DNA from 4 places in the Gordonia sp. GONU genome. Region 2 is predicted to be linked to each of the others. Evidence: predicted binding sites of a transcription regulator. Region 2 holds the regulator's gene; each other region holds the start of a gene.
The links. The regulator LexA, encoded in region 2, represses DNA repair genes until DNA is damaged. The targets are predictions, from matches to a motif close to CGAACANNTGTTCG.
Positions count from the first base shown of each region.

Region 1: a site for LexA is predicted at 2,793-2,806, ahead of NWF34_RS22055 (error-prone DNA polymerase). Genes of this name have one in related genera too.
Region 3: a site for LexA is predicted at 4,000-4,013, ahead of NWF34_RS12800 (HNH endonuclease signature motif containing protein). Genes of this name have one in related genera too.
Region 4: a site for LexA is predicted at 3,248-3,261, ahead of NWF34_RS13720 (DUF222 domain-containing protein). Genes of this name have one in related genera too.

Region 1 covers NZ_JANRHB010000038.1:4,593-9,978, reverse strand. Annotated here, with positions in the region: gene NWF34_RS22065 (alanine racemase) at 1-706, opposite strand, end outside; gene NWF34_RS22060 (SDR family oxidoreductase) at 703-2,643, opposite strand; gene NWF34_RS22055 (error-prone DNA polymerase) at 2,820-5,386, shown strand, end outside.
Region 2 covers NZ_JANRHB010000001.1:211,457-216,842, reverse strand. Annotated here, with positions in the region: gene pfkB (1-phosphofructokinase) at 1-499, opposite strand, end outside; gene NWF34_RS00965 (DeoR/GlpR family DNA-binding transcription regulator) at 496-1,266, opposite strand; gene NWF34_RS00960 (phosphoenolpyruvate--protein phosphotransferase) at 1,401-3,101, shown strand; gene lexA (transcriptional repressor LexA) at 3,079-3,786, opposite strand; gene NWF34_RS00950 (LysM peptidoglycan-binding domain-containing protein) at 4,023-4,589, shown strand; gene nrdR (transcriptional regulator NrdR) at 4,689-5,156, shown strand; gene hrpA (ATP-dependent RNA helicase HrpA) at 5,130-5,386, opposite strand, start outside.
Region 3 covers NZ_JANRHB010000011.1:94,114-99,499, reverse strand. Annotated here, with positions in the region: gene NWF34_RS12825 (hypothetical protein) at 1-203, opposite strand, end outside; gene NWF34_RS12820 (metalloregulator ArsR/SmtB family transcription factor) at 200-820, opposite strand; gene fdxA (ferredoxin) at 817-1,170, opposite strand; gene NWF34_RS12810 (DUF2249 domain-containing protein) at 1,180-1,500, opposite strand; gene NWF34_RS12805 (molybdenum cofactor biosysynthesis protein) at 1,843-2,391, shown strand; gene NWF34_RS12800 (HNH endonuclease signature motif containing protein) at 2,536-3,795, opposite strand; gene NWF34_RS12795 (proline dehydrogenase family protein) at 4,176-5,126, opposite strand; gene pruA (L-glutamate gamma-semialdehyde dehydrogenase) at 5,128-5,386, opposite strand, start outside.
Region 4 covers NZ_JANRHB010000013.1:22,350-27,735, forward strand. Annotated here, with positions in the region: gene NWF34_RS13705 (acetyl/propionyl/methylcrotonyl-CoA carboxylase subunit alpha) at 61-1,845, shown strand; gene NWF34_RS13710 (hypothetical protein) at 2,113-2,475, shown strand; gene NWF34_RS13715 (hypothetical protein) at 2,662-3,111, shown strand; gene NWF34_RS13720 (DUF222 domain-containing protein) at 3,276-4,889, shown strand; gene NWF34_RS13725 (NAD(P)/FAD-dependent oxidoreductase) at 4,980-5,386, shown strand, end outside.

The DNA.
Region 1 (5,386 bases), on a different contig from region 2:
CGTTGAACGGATACACGCCGGGGCGGATCTCGGTGAGGACATCCGCCTGTCCCGCGTCGAGCAAGCCGACCGTCGGGGTCGAACCGCCGCTCCGGACGCGGGGGTCGACGCCGTTCGCGCGCAACCCGGCGGCCGCCGTCGCCAGCGCGGCCACCTCCTGTTCGGCCGCGGAGCGTCGGGTGTCACCGAGACCGTAGGAATGGCCGGGGAAGGTGAACACGCCGATGACGTCGAGTCCTGCCGCGACACCCGCCTCGGCGACGGAACCGGCCAGTTCCGGGGCGACGCCGGTGCGGTGCTGACCGGAGTCGACCTCGACGAGTACCTGCAGGCCGGCCGTGCCGAGCGACCTGGCGAGATGCCGTGCGCCGGCGAGCGAATCGACCCCCACTCGCAGACTGACCCGTTCGGCGAGCGCGCGCAGTCGAGACGCCTGGACGGCGTTCGGCCACAACGGGTATGCGATGAAGATGTCGGTGCACCCGGTGGCACCGGAGGCGTCGGCGAAGGCTTCGGCCTCGCCGATGGTCGCCACGGTCAGCCCCACCGCGCCGTGATCGATCTGAAGGCGGGCGATCTCGGCGCACTTGTGGGTCTTGGCGTGCGGCCGGACGTCGACGCCGACGTTCCGGGCTGCTCCGGCGAGTGTGGCGAGGTTGCGGTCCAGTCGGTCGACGTCGACCTCCAGGTACGGGGTGTCGATCACGCGTCGCGACCACCGGAACTGCGGGGACGTCCCATGGCGGCCGCCGACTCGCCGAACAGCAGGTACTCCTGGTGCAGGATGCGGGTGGTCAGATCAGGGGTGTAGCGATGCCCGAGTTCGGCGATCGTCCCGACGACCGAACTGACCCGTTTGGGCCGATCGATGATGGCGTGCAACACCCGGGACGCGGCCTTGTCGACATCCCAGGTGCCGGGCTGGTTGTCGTAGGCCTCGGTCGGGGAGATCATCCGCGTCTTCACCAGCGGCAGACGCACATTGGAGAACGTCACATGATCGGAGACGGTTTCGGTGCCGGTCACATCGCTGAACGCCTCCAGCGCCGCCTTCGACGCCGCATAGGCGCCGAAGCGCGGACCGCGGGACTGCACCGCGATCGAGGTCACGTTGACCACATGTCCCGACCGCCGGGCAACCATGTGCGGCAGGAGTCCGAGGATGAGGTTGACCGCGCCGAAGTAGTTGACCGCCATGACCCGGTGATAGTCGTGGGAGCGTTGCACCGAGTTCACGGTGGCGCGCCGGATGGACCGGCCGGCGTTGTTGACCAGGACGTCGACGTGACCGTGCTCCGCCAGTACCGATTTGACCAGCGCGTTGACCGATTCCTCGTCGGTGATGTCGCACTGATACGCCACCGCACGGCCGGGCGGGATGCCCTTCTTGCTGGTCGTCGAATTCAATTCGGCGGCGGCGGAATCGAGTTCGTCGGCAGATCGGGCCACGATGATCACGTTGGCGCCACGTGCGACGCACATCCGGGCGGTGGCCTTCCCGATGCCGCTCGACCCGCCGGTGATGAGGATGTTCTTGCCCACGAGAGGGCCGCGGGGGTCGCGACGCCGGTTGCGCGAACGGTCGAGGTGCGCAGACCAGTACTGCCACAGGCGGGGTGCGTACTCGGCGAATTCGGGGACACCGATCCCGTGCTCGTGGAGGACGGCGATGGTGGCGTCGGAGGAGAAGTCCACCGGCAGCGACACCGCGTCGAGCACCGCCGGTGGGATGCCCTGTTGGGTGGCGAGGAGATTGCGGCCGACGCGGGCCGGTCCCATCGCGGACAGCGCCAGTACCGGCTCGACCATGGCGTGCGGGACGGCGTCGAATCCCCGGGGTGCGCCGAAGGACGGGGCGAGCGCGTTGTACATCTCGGTGATGGTGAGCGAACGCCGGTCCCCGAGGTGGAACACGAGCCCGCTGCGCTGCGGTTCCACGGCGATGAGCGCCACCATGGCGGCGGCGACGAAGTCGACGGGCACCATGTTGAGCGTGCCGAGGTCGGGCATCGGCAACCGCAGCTTCGACGGAAGACGTCCGAGCGCCGCGAGGTGACCGAAGAAGTAGTAGGGGCCGTCGATCTTGTCCATCTCGCCGGTCCGCGAGTCGCCGACGACGATCGAGGGCCGGTACACGCGCCACCGCAGGCCCTCGCGTTCGCGCACGACTCGTTCGGCCTCGAACTTGGTCCGGTGATACGCCGTCGGAAAGCCTTGCCCGACTTCGAAATCGGTTTCGTCGAAGCGGCCGCGATGGTCGCCGGCCACCGCGATCGAGGAGACGTGGTGCAACAGGGCGTCGTGGGCGATGGCGAAGTCGGCGACGCGTGAGGTGCCGAGGACGTTGGCGGCCCGTTGCGACTCGGCGCCGGCGGCCATGTCGTAGATCGCGGCGAGATGGACCACGTGGTCGAAATCCGGCAGGTCGTTCGCGTCGAGGCCGAGGCCCGGGCTGGTCAGATCGCCGACGACCGGTTTCACTCGATCGGCGGCACCGAGGTCGTCGAGCAGGGCGGTGAACGTGGATCGAGAGGATTCGCGCACCAGTGCGTGGATGGTCGCGTCGGGGTCGACGGTCAGAAGACGATCGATGACGCGCCGGCCGATGAACCCGCTGCCTCCGGTGATGAAGTAGCTAGTCATGTAGGGATCCCATCATGTGAGCGGGCATGTCACCCGCTGGATGTCCCGTCCCCCGATGGGAGATGGAATCTGTCTGGTACTCAGAGTTGCACCAACTCGAGCCGGACGCAACGGCCTACGGGGATCGGCGGGGAATCCGGATGTTCATTCGAACTCGTGTTCGATAGACTGTTCGGGTGGGCTGGGATCAGGGACCACCGACGTGGTCGGAGATGGAGCGGGTGCTCTCCGGTCGTGCACCCGACGGCGGGCGTCCGGGTACCGCCTTCGGTCCCGATGACAGCGACCACGCGATGTTCCCGGGCGACGGCGGCGACAGCCCCGCCTGGTCGCGCAAACGTGGTGCGTACCAGGCGGATGACATCACGCGGGGATCGTCGTCGGTGGCATACGCCGAACTCCACGCCCACAGCTCCTACAGCTTTCTCGACGGTGCGTCGATGCCGGAGGAACTGGTCGAGGAGGCGCAGCGGCTCGGTCTGGCGGCGCTGGCCGTCACCGATCACGACGGCTTCTACGGGATCGTCCGGTTCGCCGAGGCCGCCCGTGAATTCGGGATGCCGACGGTCTTCGGTGCGGAGCTGTCGCTGGAGCCCGACATCGCACGAACCGGACACAACGATCCCCCGGGAGAACACCTGCTGGTCCTCGCCCGTGACGGCGAGGGTTACCGCCGGCTGTCGCGGACGATTGCCGAGGCGCACATGGTCGCGGGCGAGAAGGGGTTGCTGCGCTACGACCGCAACGCCCTGGCCGGTGCCGGGGACGGGCATTGGCTGATCCTCACCGGCTGCCGGAAGGGCGCGGTCCGACGCGCGCTGGACCGCGGCGGCGTCCCGGCCGCGGAGATCGCGCTGCGGGAGATGATCGAGACCTACGGCCACGGCAACGTCGTCCTGGAGCTCACCGCCCAGGCCATGCCCGACGACGACGAACGCAACGCGGTGCTCGCAGGTCTCGCCGCGCGCGCCGGGGTGCCGACGGTGGCCACCACCGGTGCGCACTTCGCCGCGCCCCGACGCCGCCGGCTGGCGATGGCGATGGCGGCGGTTCGGGCCCGCACCGACATCGAGACCATCGCGGGCTGGATGCCGGGCGTGGCCGGCGCGCATCTGCGCAGCGGCGACGAGATGGCACGGCTGATGCCCGCGCACCTCGACGCGATCGACAACGCGGCCGGCCTCGCCGCCGATTGCGCCTTCCAGCTGGGCCTGATCGCGCCGGAATTGCCGCCGTTCGACGTGCCGGAGGGTTACACCGAGGCCAGTTGGTTGCGTGAACTCACCATGACCCGCGCCCGGCGCCGCTACGGCACGCCCACCGAACATCCGCAGGCCTACCGGCAGATCGAGCACGAGCTCGCCATCATCGAGACCCTCACGTTCCCCGGCTATTTCCTGGTCGTCGCCGACATCGTCGACTTCTGCAAGGCCAACGACATCCTGTGCCAGGGCCGGGGGAGCGCGGCCAACTCGGCCGTCTGTTACGCCCTGGGGATCACCAACGTCGACCCGGTCGCCAACAAGCTGCTGTTCGAGCGGTTCCTGGCCCCCGAACGCGACGGGCCGCCCGACATCGACGTGGACATCGAGTCCGACCGTCGCGAGGAGGCCATCCAGTACGTCTACCGCCGGTACGGCCGGGATCGCAGCGCGCAGGTCGCCAATGTCATCACCTATCGCGGTCGCTCGGCCATCCGGGACATGGCGCGTGCCCTGGGGTATGCGCCAGGTCAGCAGGACGCCTGGGCGAAGTCCCCGGACACCGCACCATCGGACGTGACCGATCTGGCCGGTGAGATCCTCGGTATGCCAAGGCATCTGGGTATCCACTCCGGTGGCATGGTGATCTGCGACCGGCCCATCGCCGACGTCTGCCCCACGGAGTGGGCGCGGATGGAGAACCGCAGCGTGCTGCAGTGGGACAAGGACGACTGCGCGGCCATCGGGCTGGTCAAGTTCGACCTGCTCGGTCTCGGCATGCTCTCGGCGCTGCACTATGCGATCGATCTGGTCGCCGAGCACAAGGGCATCGAGGTCGACCTCGCCACGCTCGATCTCGCCGAACCCGCGGTCTACGAGATGCTCTGCCGCGCCGATTCGGTGGGCGTGTTCCAAGTGGAGTCGCGCGCCCAGATGGCGACCCTGCCGAGGCTGAAACCACGTTGTTTCTACGATCTGGTCGTCGAGGTGGCGCTGATCCGTCCCGGACCCATCCAGGGCGGCTCGGTGCATCCCTTCATCAAACGGCGCAACGGGGAGGAACCGGTCGCCGTCGAACACCCGTCGATGTTCAGGGCGCTCGAACGGACACTGGGGGTGCCGCTGTTCCAGGAGCAGCTGATGCAGCTGGCCGTCGACGTCGCGGGCTTCGACGCCTCCGAGGCCGACCAGTTGCGACGCGCGATGGGCTCCAAACGGTCGCCGGAGAAGATGGAGCGGCTGCGCCAACGCTTCTACGCCGGCATGGAGCGACTGCACGGCATCACCGGCGACACCGCCGACCGCATCTTCGAGAAGATGGCCGCCTTCGCCAATTTCGGCTTCCCGGAGAGCCACTCGCAGAGTTTCGCGTCGCTGGTCTTCTACTCGTCGTGGTTCAAGTTGCATCATCCGGCCGCGTTCTGTGCGGCGCTGCTGCGGGCACAGCCGATGGGTTTCTACTCGCCGCAGTCGCTGGTCGCCGATGCCCGCCGGCACGGGGTGGCCGTCCATCGTCCCGACATCAACGCCTCCCTCGCGCA
Region 2 (5,386 bases):
CTCCCGAGGTGTCCACCGCCACGCGGCAACCGGCGGTGACCAGGGCGTCGGCGACGGTCCGATACCAGTCCTCCGGTACGCCGGGCGGCAGTGATCCGCACAGCGTGACCCAGTCCGCGCCGTCCGCGTAGGTGCGGATCAGTGCGCTCAGCGCGGCCAGTTGAGCCGCCGTCAGGCTGACGCCCGGGGCATTGATCTTGGTGGTGGTGCCGTCGGCTTCGGCAATGGTCACGTTCGAGCGCACCTCGCCGTCCACGGGGACCGCGTCGTAGGGGAGTCCGAGCTCGTCGAGGGCGGCGAGCAGCGGGTCGCCCGCACGCGCCGGGAGCAGTGCCCGGGTCGGTAGTCCGGCGGCGGCGACGGTGCGGGCCACGTTGACGCCCTTGCCGCCCGGTTGGGCGCGGACCACACCGGCTCGCTGGACCTCGCCGCGCCGGAGCGGGGTGTCGAGTTCGAGGGTGCGGTCGACGCTGGGATTGGCTGTGACGGTGAGGATCATGCGATCACGACCTCGACGCCGCGGGCGGACAGGGCGGCCGAGAACCTCGGATCGATACCGGAGTCGGTGATCAGGACGTCGATGTCGTCGATGCCGGCGAATCCCGACAGCTCCTCGCGCTCCATCTTCGAACTGTCGGCGAGGACGACGACGCGTCGGGCCGCGGCAACCATCGCCGCCTTCACCGCCGCCTCGTCGGGGTCGGGCGTCGACAGACCGTGCGCTTCGCTGAGGCCGTTGGTGCCGATGAATGCGGTCGTCACGCGCAGCCGTCCCAGTGCGGCGACCGTCTCGGCGCCCACCGTGGCCTGGGTGAGTCCGCGGACGCGACCGCCCAGGGCGTGCAGACCGTCCGCATGGCGGCCGGCGAGCAACCCGGCGATCGGCAGGCTGTTGGTGATCAGCGTCAGATCGCGGTCCCGCGGCATGACCTCCGCGGCACGGAACGTGGTGGTGCCGGCGTCGAAGAGCACCGATCCGCCGTCGGGCGGCAGGAAACGGAGGGCGGCGCGGCCGATGGCGGCCTTCTCCTCGATCTGTTCGGTCTCCCGTTCGGCGATGCCGAGTTCACCGATCACCCGCATCACCTCGGGGCGGACGGCACCGCCGTGGACGCGCTGCAGGTGCCCGCCGCGTTCGAGAACGGCCAGGTCGCGCCGAACCGTCTCGCTGGTCACGTCGAACTTCGCGGCGAGCTCGGCGACCGAGGCGCGCCCTGCGACGCGAACCTCCTCGGCGATGGCCTGCTGTCTCTCCTCGGCGTACACACCGGCTCCGTTCTGATCGTTCCTGCTCACTCGGCCACCGCGAAATGTGGGAATATGTGGCTTTGAATGTTGTAGTAACTGTGTTTACGCCTTTTTATGTTGACAAGTCAAGCCAAATTTGTAACCGTGGTCACATGACGCAGATTCTGACGGGGACGCCGGTCGTCGGTGGTGTGGCTCATGGACCCGCACTGTGGCCGGGACGCCGTCCCGACCACAGTGCGGAGGCGCTCGGCGCCGGTGTCGAGATCTCCGAGGACCAGCGCCCGGAGGAGGTCGCACGATTCACTGCGGCGGCAGGCGTCGTCGCCGCGCGACTCCGTGAGCGCGCGTCGCAGAACACCGGCGTCGCCGCGGAAGTACTCGCCGCCACCGCCGGACTCGCGGAAGACCGCGGCTGGATCGGTGCGGCGTCGGCCCTGATCGCCAGGGGTACGCCGGCACCGTCGGCCGCCGTTGCCGCCACCGAACAGTTCGCCGCGGTGTTCACCAAGCTGGGCGGCCTGATGGCCGAGCGGGTCACGGACCTCAACGACGTCCGCGACCGCGTGCTCGCCGAGCTCCTGGGACTGCCCGAACCCGGGTTGTCCACGCCGGAGGTGCCCTCGATCCTGCTGGCCGACGACCTCGCACCCGCCGACACGGCCGGCCTCGACCCCACCACCACGATTGCCCTCGTGACGCGACTGGGTGGGCCCACCAGCCACACCGCGATCATCGCCCGTCAGCTCGGCATCCCGTGCGTCGTCGCGGTGTCCGGACTCGTCGGGATCGATGCGGGTACGGCGATCCTCGTCGACGGCACCACGGGTGAGATCGCCGTCGACCCCGATGACACCGCCGCGCGAGCCCGAGTCGAGGAGTATCGGCGTCACGCCGCTCGCGTCGCCGGATGGTCGGGTCCGGGTCGCACCGGCGACGGGGTGGAGGTGGCGATCCTGGCCAACGTCGCCGACGGGTCGTCGGCCCGCGCAGCAACCGATCACCCGGTGGAGGGTGTCGGACTGTTCCGTACCGAATTGGCCTTCCTCGAGCGCGCCGAGGAGCCTTCGGTCGACGAGCAGGCGGGCATCTATCGCGAGGTGCTGGACGCTTTCGACGGCCGCAAGGTGGTCATCCGCACCCTCGACGCCGGCTCGGACAAGCCGCTGCGCTTCGTGACCCATCCCGACGAGGCCAACCCGGCACTCGGTGTGCGCGGCGATCGAATCGCCTTGGCGCACCCCGAGATCCGCGCGCGCCAGCTCGACGCGATCGCCCGGGCGGCGCTGGAGGCCGACGCGCAGCCGTGGGTCATGGCCCCGATGATCGCCTCACCCGCCGAGGCGGCGACATTCGCCGCGCAGGTGCGCGAGCGTGGACTCGTCGCCGGTGTGATGATCGAGGTTCCCGCCGCGGCGATCCTGGCCCCGGCGATCCTGGCCGAGGTGGACTTCGTCTCGATCGGCACCAATGACCTCACGCAGTACACGATGGCCGCTGACCGAATGTCCGCCGAGCTCGCATCGCTGACCGATCCGTGGCAGCCGGCCGTGCTGCATCTCGTCGCAACGGTCGCCCGGGCCGGACGTGATCAGGGCAAACCGGTGGGCGTCTGCGGAGAGGCCGCGGCCGATCCGCATCTCGCCTGCGTGCTGGTCGGACTCGGGGTGACCTCGTTGTCGAGCGCTCCCGTCGCGGCGCCCGCGGTCGGCGCCCGGCTCGGCGCGGTCACCCTGGCAACCTGCGAAAACGCGGCGGCGGCCGCGCTGGCCGCCACCGATCCGGCTGCAGCTCGCGCGGCGGTCGCCGCGGTACTCGACAGTGACGAGGTCAGACTCGCCTCATTACGGTGACGACCTTGCCGAGGATGACGGCCTCGTCGCCCGGGATCGGGTCGAACAACTCGTTGTGCGGCATCAGCCAGACATGACCCTTCTGGCGTTTGAAGGTCTTGACCGTGGCCTCGCCGTCGATCATCGCGGCCACGATGTCGCCGTTGTCGGCCACGTTCTGCTGGCGGACGACGACCCAGTCGCCGTCGCAGATCGCGGCGTCGATCATCGACTCGCCGACGACCTTCAGCAGGAACAGCGATCCCTCGCCGACGAGCTCCCGGGGGAGTGGGAACACGTCCTCGACGGCTTCCTCGGCGAGGATCGGTCCGCCTGCGGCGATCCGGCCGAGCACCGGTACGAAAGTGGGTTCGGGCAGTGCTCCGCCGGTCGGCGAGGTCGGCGTCGGGGGTTCGCTCGGCGCGATGTTCACCGCCCGCGGACGGTTGGCATCACGTTTGAGAAGGCCCTTGCGTTCGAGCGTCCGCAGCTGATGGGCGACCGAGGAGGTCGAGGTGAGACCCACCTCGTCACCGATCTCGCGGATGCTCGGCGGGTAACCGCGTTCTCGCACGGATTTGCGGATCACCTCGAGAACTCCGCGCTGCCGCGGCGTCAGCGACGCCTCGGCAGCCGCCATGTCCGCCGGGGTGACGGGCTCGTCGGCGCCCCGCGCTCCGGTGCGCTTACCGCCGTCATCGCTCATGATCGGGTTCCTCTCGATTCCGAACGTGCTGGTAGATCGCTTGTCTTTCGACGAGCCTAGCCGAGAACGCCGACCGCATCAAACATTTGTTCGACGTGTCGCGAGACAATTGTCGGAGTGCCGTGCTACAAATCGAACATCAGTTCATCGAACGGATGATCGACATTCGAACAGTTCGACCGGGACGACGCGGTCCCACTCACGAACACCGTTCGACCGGATACACGGAGGGCACCATGCGCACCGCCACTCTCATCGACCCCGTCCACCTCGACCCCGCCCGGCACGACCCCGCCCGGCACGGCGGTCCCGTCCGCGGCGACGTCCTGGAGCGTCCGCGCCCGACACGTCGGGGAGACGCCCGGCGGCCCGTCGACAACCGTCCGGTGCCGGAATCGGCGGTCCGGGTCCGCCGCGTCGCGTCCACCCAGTGCGCGTCGCCGGTGGGTATGCGCGGTCGTGGACCGGTGGTCCCGGCGTGGCGTCCCGCCGAGGCGGCTCCCGCGGCCGTCATCCGCCGGCGTCGCCGCACGGCGACCGCTGTCCTCGCCGGCGTCGCGCTCGCCCTGGCCGTGTGGGTCATCGCGGTCGTCGGCCAGAACTACGCCGCGTCGGTCACGCCTGCCGCGGTCGGCACCGAGGTCGTGCACGTTCGGTCGGGTGACTCGCTGAGCACGATCGCCTCGCGGGTCGCCCCCGAGATGCCGCGTGAGGCCGTCGTCGACGAGATCATCCAGCTGAATGACCTCGCGTCGAGCGGGCTGCGCGTCGGCCAGCCGCTCCTCACCCCCCGGTACCACTGAGGCCGGGCGGTATCCTCGATGCCACAGGGACCAGCCGAGCACCGGCCCGGCATGCGGCGCGGCTGCATCAGAGCGTCCCGTGACCTGCGTGAGGATACGATGCGCTGCCCCTTCTGCAAGAACGACGACACCAAGGTCATCGACTCGCGTGTCGCTGATGAGGGGCAGGCCATCCGGCGCCGCCGCTCCTGCGTGGAGTGTGGGCGACGCTTCTCGACCGTGGAGAGTGCGGTCCTCTCGGTGGTGAAACGCAACGGCGTCACCGAACCGTTCAGTCGCGAGAAGGTGATGCGAGGTGTCCGGCGCGCATGCCAGGGGCGCCACGTCGCCGAGGACGCTCTCGCCCAGCTCGCCCAGCAGGTCGAGGACACCGTCCGCGCCAGTGGTTCGGCCGAGATCCCCAGCAATGAGGTGGGACTCGCGATCCTGAAGCCGCTGCGGGACCTCGACGAGGTCGCCTACCTGCGCTTCGCGTCGGTGTACCGGTCCTTCGACTCCCTCGAGGACTTCCAGCGCGAGATCGACGACCTCCGGGCCGCTTCAGCCGAGTCGGTCAAGAGTTCGTAGGACCCGCTTCTCCGACACCGGGAACGCGGTGCCCAGCCGTTCGGCGAACAATCCGACCCGCAGCTCCTCGACGAGCCACTGCGCCTCGTCGTTGACGTGCGCTTTCCGGTGTTCGGGTACCTGGGCCAGCCGCTGCGCCCACCGTTCGGTCACGCGGTCGATCACGGCGACTCCGGCCTGATCTCGCGCGGCGGAAGCCGGGAGTGCCGTCAACCGTGCCTCGGCGGCCG
Region 3 (5,386 bases), on a different contig from region 2:
TGGGCGGCGCCGATGACCGCGAGCGTCACCCCGCAGACCAGCACCAGGTAGGCCGCCAGCCAGCTGCCCTTGGTCAGATCCAGCGGCCGCGCCACCGCCGCGACCAGGCCGCCGACCACCACGCAGGCTGTACCGAGGCAGGTGAAGCGGTCGATGCTGATCTGCCCGCCCCGGACGGTGAGGTCCGATTGCCCGGCGGTCACGGGGCGTCACCAGCGGTCACAGCGGCGACGCAGTGGTCGCCGCCCGCGAAGGGCAGCAGGACAGTGGTGTCGGGATCCTTCCCGCAGCTGCGCAGCACGCCGCGGATCAGGCCGCGGTGGACCGCGCAGGTGATCTGCGGGTCGGCCTGCGCGAGCTCCAGGAATGGGCAGTGGCGCAGGGCGATCCGGATGTGATCGTCTGTGGCGGCCGGGAGCGGCTCGGGGGCGAAACCGGCGTCGGCGAAGGCAGCCAGCAGTACCGGCACCGGGTCGTGCCCGCTGTCGCCGAGTTCCTGACCCCACTTTTCCCCGGCCCGGGTGGCCCGCTCGGCGGCATCCGGGACGTCACCGAGGGCGGCCATCAGCGATCTCGCCAGGGCGAGATAGTTGCGTGGGCCGGCCGGATCCATGCGCCGGCGCGTACGGTAGACCGCTCGTGGCCGGCCCCGTCCCGCAGGCGGGGCGGTGTCGCGTTCTACGACGCCATCGGCCACCAGCGCGTCGAGGTGGAAGCGTGCGGTGGTCGGTGGCACATCGGCCGCGGTCGCGAGCTCGGTCAGCGTCGCACCATCGGGAGCGTCGCGTAGCAGTGTCGTCAACGTGGTGCGCAGGCTCATTCCAACGGGTTCTCCTGCGGAGGTAAGGATGCGACGAGTGGGGCGTCGGCCGCGATGGCCCCGAGCTTGGCCGCTCCGCCTGGCGATCCGAGCGGCAGGTCCATGTCCGGCAGCGTCTCGGTGAAGAAGTCGGCGTTGTCGGTCAGGTAACCGGCGTACTCCTCGGGTAGGTCGTCCTCGTAGAAGATGGCCTCGACTGGACACACCGGCTCGCAGGCGCCGCAGTCCACACATTCATCGGGGTGGATGTAGAGGCTGCGACCGCCTTCGTAGATGCAGTCCACCGGACATTCCTCGACGCAGGCACGATCCATCACGTCCACACACGGCAGGCTGATGACGTAGGTCATGATCGCAGCTCAGTTGTCGCCGAGCAGCTGCTGCGCCGACTCGGGCGCTGCCGCCGGGTTGTGGGTCGCCGCCGGTGCGTCGGGGGAGGCGGGCTCCACGTCGGCGGTCTTGCCGATACGAATCCGGTAGTCGCGGGGTTCACGGACGAGATACTCCCAGGAGTACGCCCCGGCGCGAACGTCCTCGAATTGACCGTGCAGCGGGATGGGGTCGTGGTCGTTGACCAAGATCAGCGCTTCACCGACGGACAGATCGTCGAAGATGCCGAAGATCTTGGGATGCCGTTGCGGCTTGGGGATCTCCCGGACGTCGAGTTCGATATCGGCCATGTCCGAAGCACCTTCCTATTAAACACGAATTAAGGTTGTGAAAATTAAAGCACGTCCGTCCGACCGCCGCATCCCCGCTGGCAGCCACGCCCATTCGGCGGCTGATGTCCGCGGCGGCGCGCCGGGAGCGATAGCGTCTGGGGTGCATCCTCACCGACGGGGGAAGGCCAGAGAATTGTCGGACGGACGAGGTGCGCGCCTTCGACGAGGACGGGTGGTGGTTGTGCCGATCGACCCGGTTGATCAGGTTCGTGACCGCTGCTACGCGCTGCGTGGGTGCGCCGGGCTGAGTGAGCGACGAAGGAGCGCATCGAAGTCGATGAGCCTCGAAGGGTCCACCTGATGCGGTACGAATACCCCTGCGAGATCGTCACCTTCGTGGTGTCCCCGGAGCATGCGTACTTCGGACGGCCCAAGGACGGTCCCGCCGATGAGGTCGAGACCCACACGCCCGACACGGTGGGGATCGTCGCGGACAAGGGCATTCGAGGCGATCGCTTCTTCGGCGTGAAGGCCCACACCGAAGCCGCGGTGACGTTCCTTGCCCTCGAGGCCTGGACCGCGGCGGCGGGTGACGTGGACCCCGTATCGGCCCGACGCAACGTCGTGGTCCGCGGTGTCGAACTGGACCCGTTGCGCGGGAGGGAGTTCGAGCTCGACACCGGGCCCGGCCCGATCCGCTTCCGCGGCGGGCGTCCCGCACATCCGTGTTCATGGATGGACACCGTCGCCGGCGAGGGCGTGCGCAAGGCACTCATCGGGCGTGGCGGACTCCGGGCGCAGCCGTTGACGTCGGGGACCCTGCACATCGGTCCCGCTGTGATCGTCACCGATGTCGAACTCGACGCCGCCCGCGCCGCCGCCCAGGTGAAGCGGGCTCAGCCGATGTGATGATGGGTGCTTTCCCGCTCGGGTGCGCGGCCGAGCGGAAAAGGCACCGTCTGCGGTGGCTCACTTCTCACACTGTGGAGTTGTCAAGGTACGGATGCGGTCCCGACGGTGTCGGGTGCGGAAGGTGCTGCGCGAGAGTCTGTGTCAGGCGGCGATGTCGTCGAGTCGCATGGTGCGTCGGTTGTAGGCGGGTAGGGCCCGACGCTGGGGGTCGATGTCGGCGGGCGGGATGAGCCAGGGGTGGCGGTCGTAGCCGAGCATGATGTCCCAGCCGTTGTGGTGGACCTGGGTGTGGCAGCGTTGACAGAGCAGGCAGCCGTTGTCGAGCTCGGTATCACCGTCGTCGGTCCAGTGCTGGATGTGATGAACCTGTGTATGGGATGGCGGCGCACCGCATTTGATGCAGTTCTCGTCGCGAATGATGATCGTTTTGCGTAGGTGGGCTGGGAAGAGCCGTCGTTCGCGACCCATCTCGAGTGGCACGGTCTCGCCGTCGATGATGATCTCGGTCAGGGTCCCGTCGCAGGACAACCGTTTCGCAGTCGCCTGGGTGACCGACCCGGTCCAGGGCAGGAAGGCGGGGTCGCCGCCGTCGGCGGGGATGGTCAGCACTGTCTGGGTTCGCGGGCTGCCGATGGTGTCGATGGCGGCTCCGACGGCGGCTTGGTCGAGCAGTGTCTCGAGGGCGTCGGCGCGTCGTTGTTCGGGGGAGCGTCGGTCGTCGGAGCCGTCGGGTTCGGGCCGGGGGATGCTGCGTTCGTCGATCATAGCGATGAATTTCTCGCCCACGACCTGTGTCACGTTGGCGCGGATGTCGATGCGGTTGTCGTCGGTGAGGCTGTGCGACAGGGTGTCCAGGGATCGGTCGTCACACGCGGGGACACCCCCGTCGGTGGTGTCGGCGATGGTGTCGCCGATCGTGTGGGCGTGCTTCTGTATGTCGGCAGGTGTGGCCCCTGACAGTGCCTGGGTGAGGAGTTCGGTGTGGTAGATGGTTCGGGCGTCGTCGGAAAGTGATGTGGGGGAGCGTTTCTCGATCGTGGACATCCCGCGGACGATGGCGTCGACGACTTCACTCGCGAGGCGGCCGTCAGCTGCGCAGGTTTCGATCTTGTCCAGCGTGCCGTGGTGGTCGGCGATGCGGGCGGTGCGAGTGGCTGCTGCGGGTGGGAGTCCCATGTCGATCAACAGGTTCTTGGTGGTGGAGCCGGCTTTTGCTGCGACGCCGAGATCATCGAGTTGTGCTGTGAACGAGGCGATGTGGTGATCGGCGAGGTTGCGCAGCTGTATCCATCGGCGCAGTTGTGAGTACGTGCGGACGCCGGTGGGGTCGTCGGCGGGTGGGGTGATCTCGACGAGTTGATCGAGGATTGCGTCGAGTGGAGTCGTGTCGGTGTCGATCATGACGGCAGCCATCCCTCTTCTGAGGTGCACAAGCGGTGAGTGGGACCGTCGTTGACTGCTGCTCTGTCATGAATGTTTTGTGTCTTCAGTTCTACATCGGGGGTCTGACAAGCACTGCACACCGACCAAGTCGACCGCGCGAATCGGTGCGATGGGCGAGAACCGTGGTCAATTTCGCCGTGACTCTGCTTGACCCACTTTACTCGAACATGTGTTCTACTGCCATGTTTCTCCACATCCGGGTGTTCGGTCAACACGACGGTTTGGTCAGGGTCTTTCCCGGGCCGGCGATGCGCAGCCGGTCGCCGTCCGGTGTGCACGCCACCGGCTGGGACGGCAACAACGCGATCCCGGGTCCTGAACCTGGGTCCGCACGGCCTCTACCCCGCCAGCGCGCGCAGGAAGAACCCGAGGTTCGCCGGCTTCTCGGCGAGGCGACGGACGATGTATCCGTACCACTCGGTGCCGTACGGGATGTACACGCGCACTCGAGCTCCCGCAGCGGCGAGCCGACGTTGCTCGTCGCTGCGGATGCCGTAGAGCATCTGGTGCTCCCAGGTGTCGGGAGCCCGATCGAACTCCTTCGCCAGAATCGACGCGGCCTCGATCATCGTCGGGTCGTGGCTGGCGACCATCGGATAACCGTTGCCTTTCATCAGGATTCGCAGGCAGCGGAGGTACGCCTCGTCGACCTGACCGCGGTCGGGGTAGGCGACCGACGGTGGTTCGGCATAGGCACCCTTGCACAACCGGATTCGCGCACCCGACTCCGCGAACTCGGCGCAGTCGTCCTCGGTGCGTCGCAGATACGCCTGCAGGACGGTCCCGACGTCGGGGAAGTCGCGCCGCAGCGAGCGCACGACGGCCAGTCGCTCGTCGACGGTCGAGTGGTCCTCGGCGTCGACGGTGACGGACGCACCCGCGGACCGCGCCGCCTCCGCGATCGTCCGTGCGTTCTCTTCGGCGATCTTGGCGCCGTGCTCGGGCAGTCTCTGGCCGAGTGCGGTCAGTTTCAGTGACACCTCCAGCGAACCGGGTGGCACCGGAGCCAGGCCCGGCATCGCCTGCAGCAGAGCCACATAAGCGGCGACGGTGGCGTCGGCATGCGACTCGTCGACGGTGTCCTCGCCGAGGAAGTCGATGGTCACGGCGAGTCCGTCGTCGAGTTCACGTCTGATCGCGGTGAGCACGTCGTCGAGTGATTCGCCGGGTACGAACCGCCGCACGACCTTCTCGGTCGCCGACCATCGCTGCGAGGCCTGTTTGATCCGTTCGCTGCGCGCCGCGGCGATGATCGTCGGGCGCAGGACGGTGTCGAAGAGCGTGCTCACCTCAGACCCCCGTGAAGTCAGTGCTCATGTGCGGGTATCGGTAAGTCGTCGGTGGTGTGAAGGTCTCCTTGATCGTGCGGGTCGACGTCCAGCGCAACAGGTTCTCCTTCGACCCCGCCTTGTCGTTGGTGCCCGAGGCGCGCCCGCCGCCGAACGGTTGCTGGCCGACGACGGCCCCGGTCGGCTTGTCGTTGATGTAGAAGTTGCCGGCCGCGTTGCGGAGCCGATCCGAGGCGAGGGCGACCGCCGCGACGTCGGTC
Region 4 (5,386 bases), on a different contig from region 2:
TGTCGCACGCGCCACCGCGCGTCGTGAGCACCTGAGTACGAGTAAGGCCCAGGAGAACAAGTGCCCAGTACCGCAATCAGCAAGGTCCTCATCGCCAATCGAGGCGAGATCGCTGTCCGTGTGATCCGCGCAGCCCGGGATGCGGGCCTCGCGAGCGTCGCCGTGTACGCCGAGCCCGACGCGGACGCACTGTTCGTCAAGCTCGCCGACGAGGCTTTCGCACTGGGCGGCCAGACCTCGGCCGAGTCGTACCTGGTCTTCGACAAGATCCTCGACGCCGCCGCCAAGTCGGGCGCCGACGCGATCCACCCCGGTTACGGCTTCCTGTCCGAGAACGCCGACTTCGCCCAGGCCGTCATCGACGCCGGGCTGATCTGGATCGGACCGTCACCCCAGTCGATCCGTGACCTCGGCGACAAGGTCACCGCCCGTCACATCGCGCTGAAGGCCGACGCACCGATGGCGCCCGGCACCAAGGACCCGGTCAAGGACGCCGACGAGGTCGTCGCCTTCGCCAAGGAGCACGGCGTGCCCGTCGCGATCAAGGCCGCCTTCGGCGGTGGCGGTCGCGGCATGAAGGTCGCCTACACCATCGAAGAGATCCCGCACCTGTTCGAGTCGGCGACGCGTGAGGCCATCGCCGCGTTCGGTCGCGGTGAGTGCTTCGTGGAGCGCTACCTGGACAAGGCCCGCCACGTCGAGGCGCAGGTTATCGCCGACCAGCACGGCAACGTCATCGTCGCCGGTACCCGCGACTGCTCGCTGCAGCGTCGTTTCCAGAAGCTCGTCGAGGAGGCCCCGGCGCCGTTCCTGACCGACGAGCAGCGCACCAAGATCCACGAGTCCGCCAAGGCCATCTGCCGCGAGGCCGGCTACTACGGCGCGGGCACCGTCGAGTTCCTGGTCGGCAACGACGGCCTGGTCTCGTTCCTCGAGGTCAACACCCGTCTGCAGGTCGAGCACCCGGTCACCGAGGAGACCGCGGGCATCGACCTCGTCCGTCAGCAGTTCCGCATCGCCAACGGCGAGAAGCTCGAGTTCACCGAGGATCCGACCCCGCGCGGCCACGCCTTCGAGTTCCGCATCAACGGCGAGGACGCCGGCCGCAACTTCCTGCCGGCCCCCGGCCCCATCTCGGTCTACAAGGAGCCCACCGGACCCGGCGTGCGCGTCGACTCCGGTGTTGTCGAGGGCGACGTCATCGGCGGCCAGTTCGACTCGATGCTGGCCAAGCTGATCGTCACCGGCGAGACCCGCGAGCAGGCGCTCGAGCGTTCGCGTCGCGCACTCGCCGAGTTCCAGGTCGAGGGCCTCGCCACGGTCATCCCGTTCCACCGCCACATCGTCTCCAACCCGGCGTTCATCGGCGACGGCGAGAAGTTCGACGTCTACACCAAGTGGATCGAGACCGATTGGGAGAACCCGATCGAGCCGTACACCGGTGGAGAGCCGATCGAGGAAGACGACGCCGCACCGCGTCAGAAGGTCGTGGTCGAGGTCGGCGGACGCCGCGTCGAGGTCTCGCTGCCGGGTGATCTCGCCCTTGGTGGCGGCGGCGGCTCGACGAACGGTGTCATCCGCAAGAAGCCGAAGGCCCGCTCGCGCAAGAAGGGCGGCGGCGCAGCCGTCTCCGGTGACGCCGTGGCCGCTCCGATGCAGGGCACCGTCGTCAAGGTCGCCGTGGAAGAGGGCCAGGAAGTCTCCGCCGGTGATCTGGTCGTCGTCCTCGAGGCGATGAAGATGGAGAACCCGGTCACCGCCCACAAGGACGGCGTGGTCACCGGTCTGGCCATCGAGGCCGGCGCCGCGGTCACCCAGGGCACCGTGCTGCTCGAGCTGAAGTAACCCACTCGCTGCCTGAGGTGCGAGCGACCACCCTAGCTGCCTGAGGTGCGAGGAACCACCCTTGCTGCCTGAGGTCCGAGTAACCACCCTGCTGCCTGAGGTGCGAGCGACCACCCTCGCTGCCTGAGGTGCGAGGAGCGATAGCGACGAGCCACGAAGGCCTGGTGAGGCAACCTCGCCGGCCTTCGTGGCTCGCTCCCCGAGTAGCGAGCTTGCGAGCCACCCGCTCCCTGAGTAGCGAGCCTGCGAGCGTATCGAAGGGACATCGTGCAACCAGTCGAGATCAACGCCGGGACGTGGTATCTGCGTTCGCTTCGTGCGGACGACCGGATCACCGACGTCCCGGCGTTGTCTCTTCTCGGGGTCGACTCCCCCGCCGACTACGTCGAGGCAGCGAACTCCGACTGGGAGGCCGAGACGCGTTTCGTGTGGGCCATCTGCATCCCCACAACCGGTGAACTCATCGCGTTGATCGGAGTCACGCCGGACGGCGCCGCCGGCCATCTGTGGGGTCAGGCGCGCGACGGCTACGACGCGGCGCTCGACGCTGCGATCGGGCCAGTGTCACGGTTTGCCGAAGGTGCGCTGGATCTCACTGTGGCCGAACCCCTCTCGCGTTCGATCGGCTGAATCGACCGCGAGTGTCAGGTGTCGCTCTCCCCTCCGGGCTTTCAGCGCCTGTCTGCATTGGCCCGTTCGGCACGGCCCAGAATGCGTTCAGGATGCTCTGACGCCCTCGTCTCGAACCCACATGCCCGCAAGCCGACATAGCTGCGACGGCGTTGGTAATAGGTCGTTGGTAATAGGTTCAGAGACATGAACCAGATCGACCCGGAAATCGACGACTACCTGACCCGCTATGCCGCTACGCTGAGTGCCTTCGACTCGACCGCGGCTGCACAGTTGTGGGCCATCCCGGGCATGATCATCGATGATCGTTTCGCCGGTGTCGTCGACGACCGCGAGACCATGGCACACAGCCTTGAGCAGTCCTACCCGCTCTACCGCGAACTCGGCTTGGCATCGGTCAGCCACGAATGCCTGAACGTCGAACACCTCACCACCGCGATCAGCCTGGTCAAGGTGCGGTGGATCTTCTACGGCGCCAACGGTGATCAACTCACCGACAGCAACGCCTACTACATCGTGCGCCGCGACGACGATGGCCTACACGCCTGCGTCTGCATCCAACTCGACGACGCCGAGAAGCTCCGAGCACTGGCCGCCGAACACGACATCGACATCGCCGAGTACACCCGCGAGTAGTCGAAACCAACGGTCGCCGGCAACGGGTGAGGGCGTGTTCGGCGTCGGTCACAGCTTCTTTTCAAGTCCCTGCGCGTCAAGATCCTGCACTCAGCGAGCCCGCCAGAAGGCTTGACGCACTGGAGACCACTTGACTCGAACACATATTCGAGTACGGTTGTGTCATGGCGCGGGGGGCGGGCATCGAATCCACGGATTCGGCAGGCATCACAGAAGACTCTGTCGAGCCCACGCTGCGTCCCGATACCGAACTCTCAGCCCCTGAGCTGATCGAGGTCTTGAATCACTGCGCCGGGCTCGCCGCGTCGACAGCCCACCGAATGATGACCGTTGCCAGCCTCATTCACGACGAACGGGAAATGGACTATGCCGCGCGTCGCGCCGAGGTGCACAGCGGACAGCTCGACTCGATCGAGGCGTTCGACGAGCTGGCTGCTCGAGCGGCCGCCGGTGAGGACCCGTACGCACAGTTCGGGCCGAACGGTCTCGAGCAGGCCATCGCCGAGGTCGGCGCCACCCTGACCATGACGCCGGCAGAGGCCCGAGAACTCATCATGGCCGGTGACGCCCTGCGGTATCGACTGTCGTTCACCGGTCACGCACTGGCCTGCGGCCGCATCGACAAGAAGCGTTTCCTCATCGCGATCAAGCGAACCGACCTCGTCACCGACGCCGATGAGATGCAGACGGTGGATGCACATCTGGCCGAGGCGATCTTCGCCCGCGCACCGATGTCGACGACCCGGTTCACCGCCATGGTCGACGCCATCGTCGCCAAGTGGGCACCCGAGGCAGTGCGCAGGCGTCGCGAGCGAGCCACCGACGACCGCAAGGTCACCGTCGGACCCGATCGGTTCAACCCCGGACAATCCCGCCTGTCCGGGACACTACCGATCGCCGACGCTGCCGCGTTCGACGCCCGCTTGTCCGCGATGGCGGCCGAAGTACATGCCGCCGACCCTCGCACTGTTGCACAACGTCGCGCCGATGCGCTGGTCGCACTGGCTCGCGGCGCGACTTCACTAGCCTGCACATGCAACGATTGTTCGTCTTCCGCAACAGAATTCGGGGAGACCGCTGTACCCGAGGATGCCCCGACGGTCGACCCTCACCACGTCGACCCAGGACCCATGCCGTGCTCCTGCGCCGCCGACAAGACAGCTCCGCGGGCGAACTACTTCATCATCGCCAATCTTTCCACCCTCATGGGCCTCGACGACGATCCGGCGTTTCTCGATGGCCAGGGCATCATCGACGCCGAAACCGCACGCAAGCTGCTCGCCGAAGCCCGACGCACCTACCTGCACCCCACCGTCGCGCCCAGCCCGGAATCGGCGCTGCGTTACGTTCCGTCGAAGAAGCTGCAAGCCCTGGTGCGGGCCGGCGAACTGTGCTGCACCTTCCCGGGATGCAATGCGCCGGTGTGGCAGATCGACCTCGATCACACCCGGCCGTTCGACCATCAGCATCCCGACCGTGGTGGACGCACCCTCGAACGCAACCTGAAACCACTCTGCCGGTTTCACCACCGGATCAAGACCTTCACCAGCTGGCAGGACTACCAGGACGAGTTCCTGACCGCCTGGTTCACCACACCCACCGGACACCTGTTCGTGGGCAACGCCTACAACGGCCGTGATCTGTTCGGCCATCTCGCACCGATTCGCTCACCCGATCATCCGGCGCGCGTCCGGCACGCCACTCAGCGAGACACGAGGTCCCGCCGGGCCCGACGCGCCGAACAGCGTTGGAACCAAGCAAACCCGCCACCCTTCTGACAGGCAATCGGACAGAAGTCGCCACGCACCTGTGCGTTCGGCGACTACTGTTCGTTGACCAGAGGCCGGTCCGAGCCGATGGAGGTCGCGGTGAGCCACACCGGAGTGAACGCAGCCGAGGAGTTCGACGCCATCATCGTCGGCGCGCGCTGCGCCGGATCTGCCACCGCGATCGCACTCGCCGGCCGCGGATTGCACGTCCTGGTCATCGATTCGGCGCGCTTCCCCTCCGACACACTCTCCACGCATCTGCTGTGGCCGTCGACCCTGGCCGAGATCCACGCACTCGGCGCCCTGCCCGCCGTCGAGGAGGCGGGCGCGCCACGTCTTCCCATCGCCGAGGCCATCCTCGACGAGATCGGCTGGCGCACCGGGTATTCGCCGGTGTCCGATATCGACTACGGAATGTGTCTGCGGCGTTCACATCTCGACGACGCCCTCGTCCGGACGGCGTCGTCCCTCGGAGCCGACATCCGGCAACAGTGTCGGGCAACGGG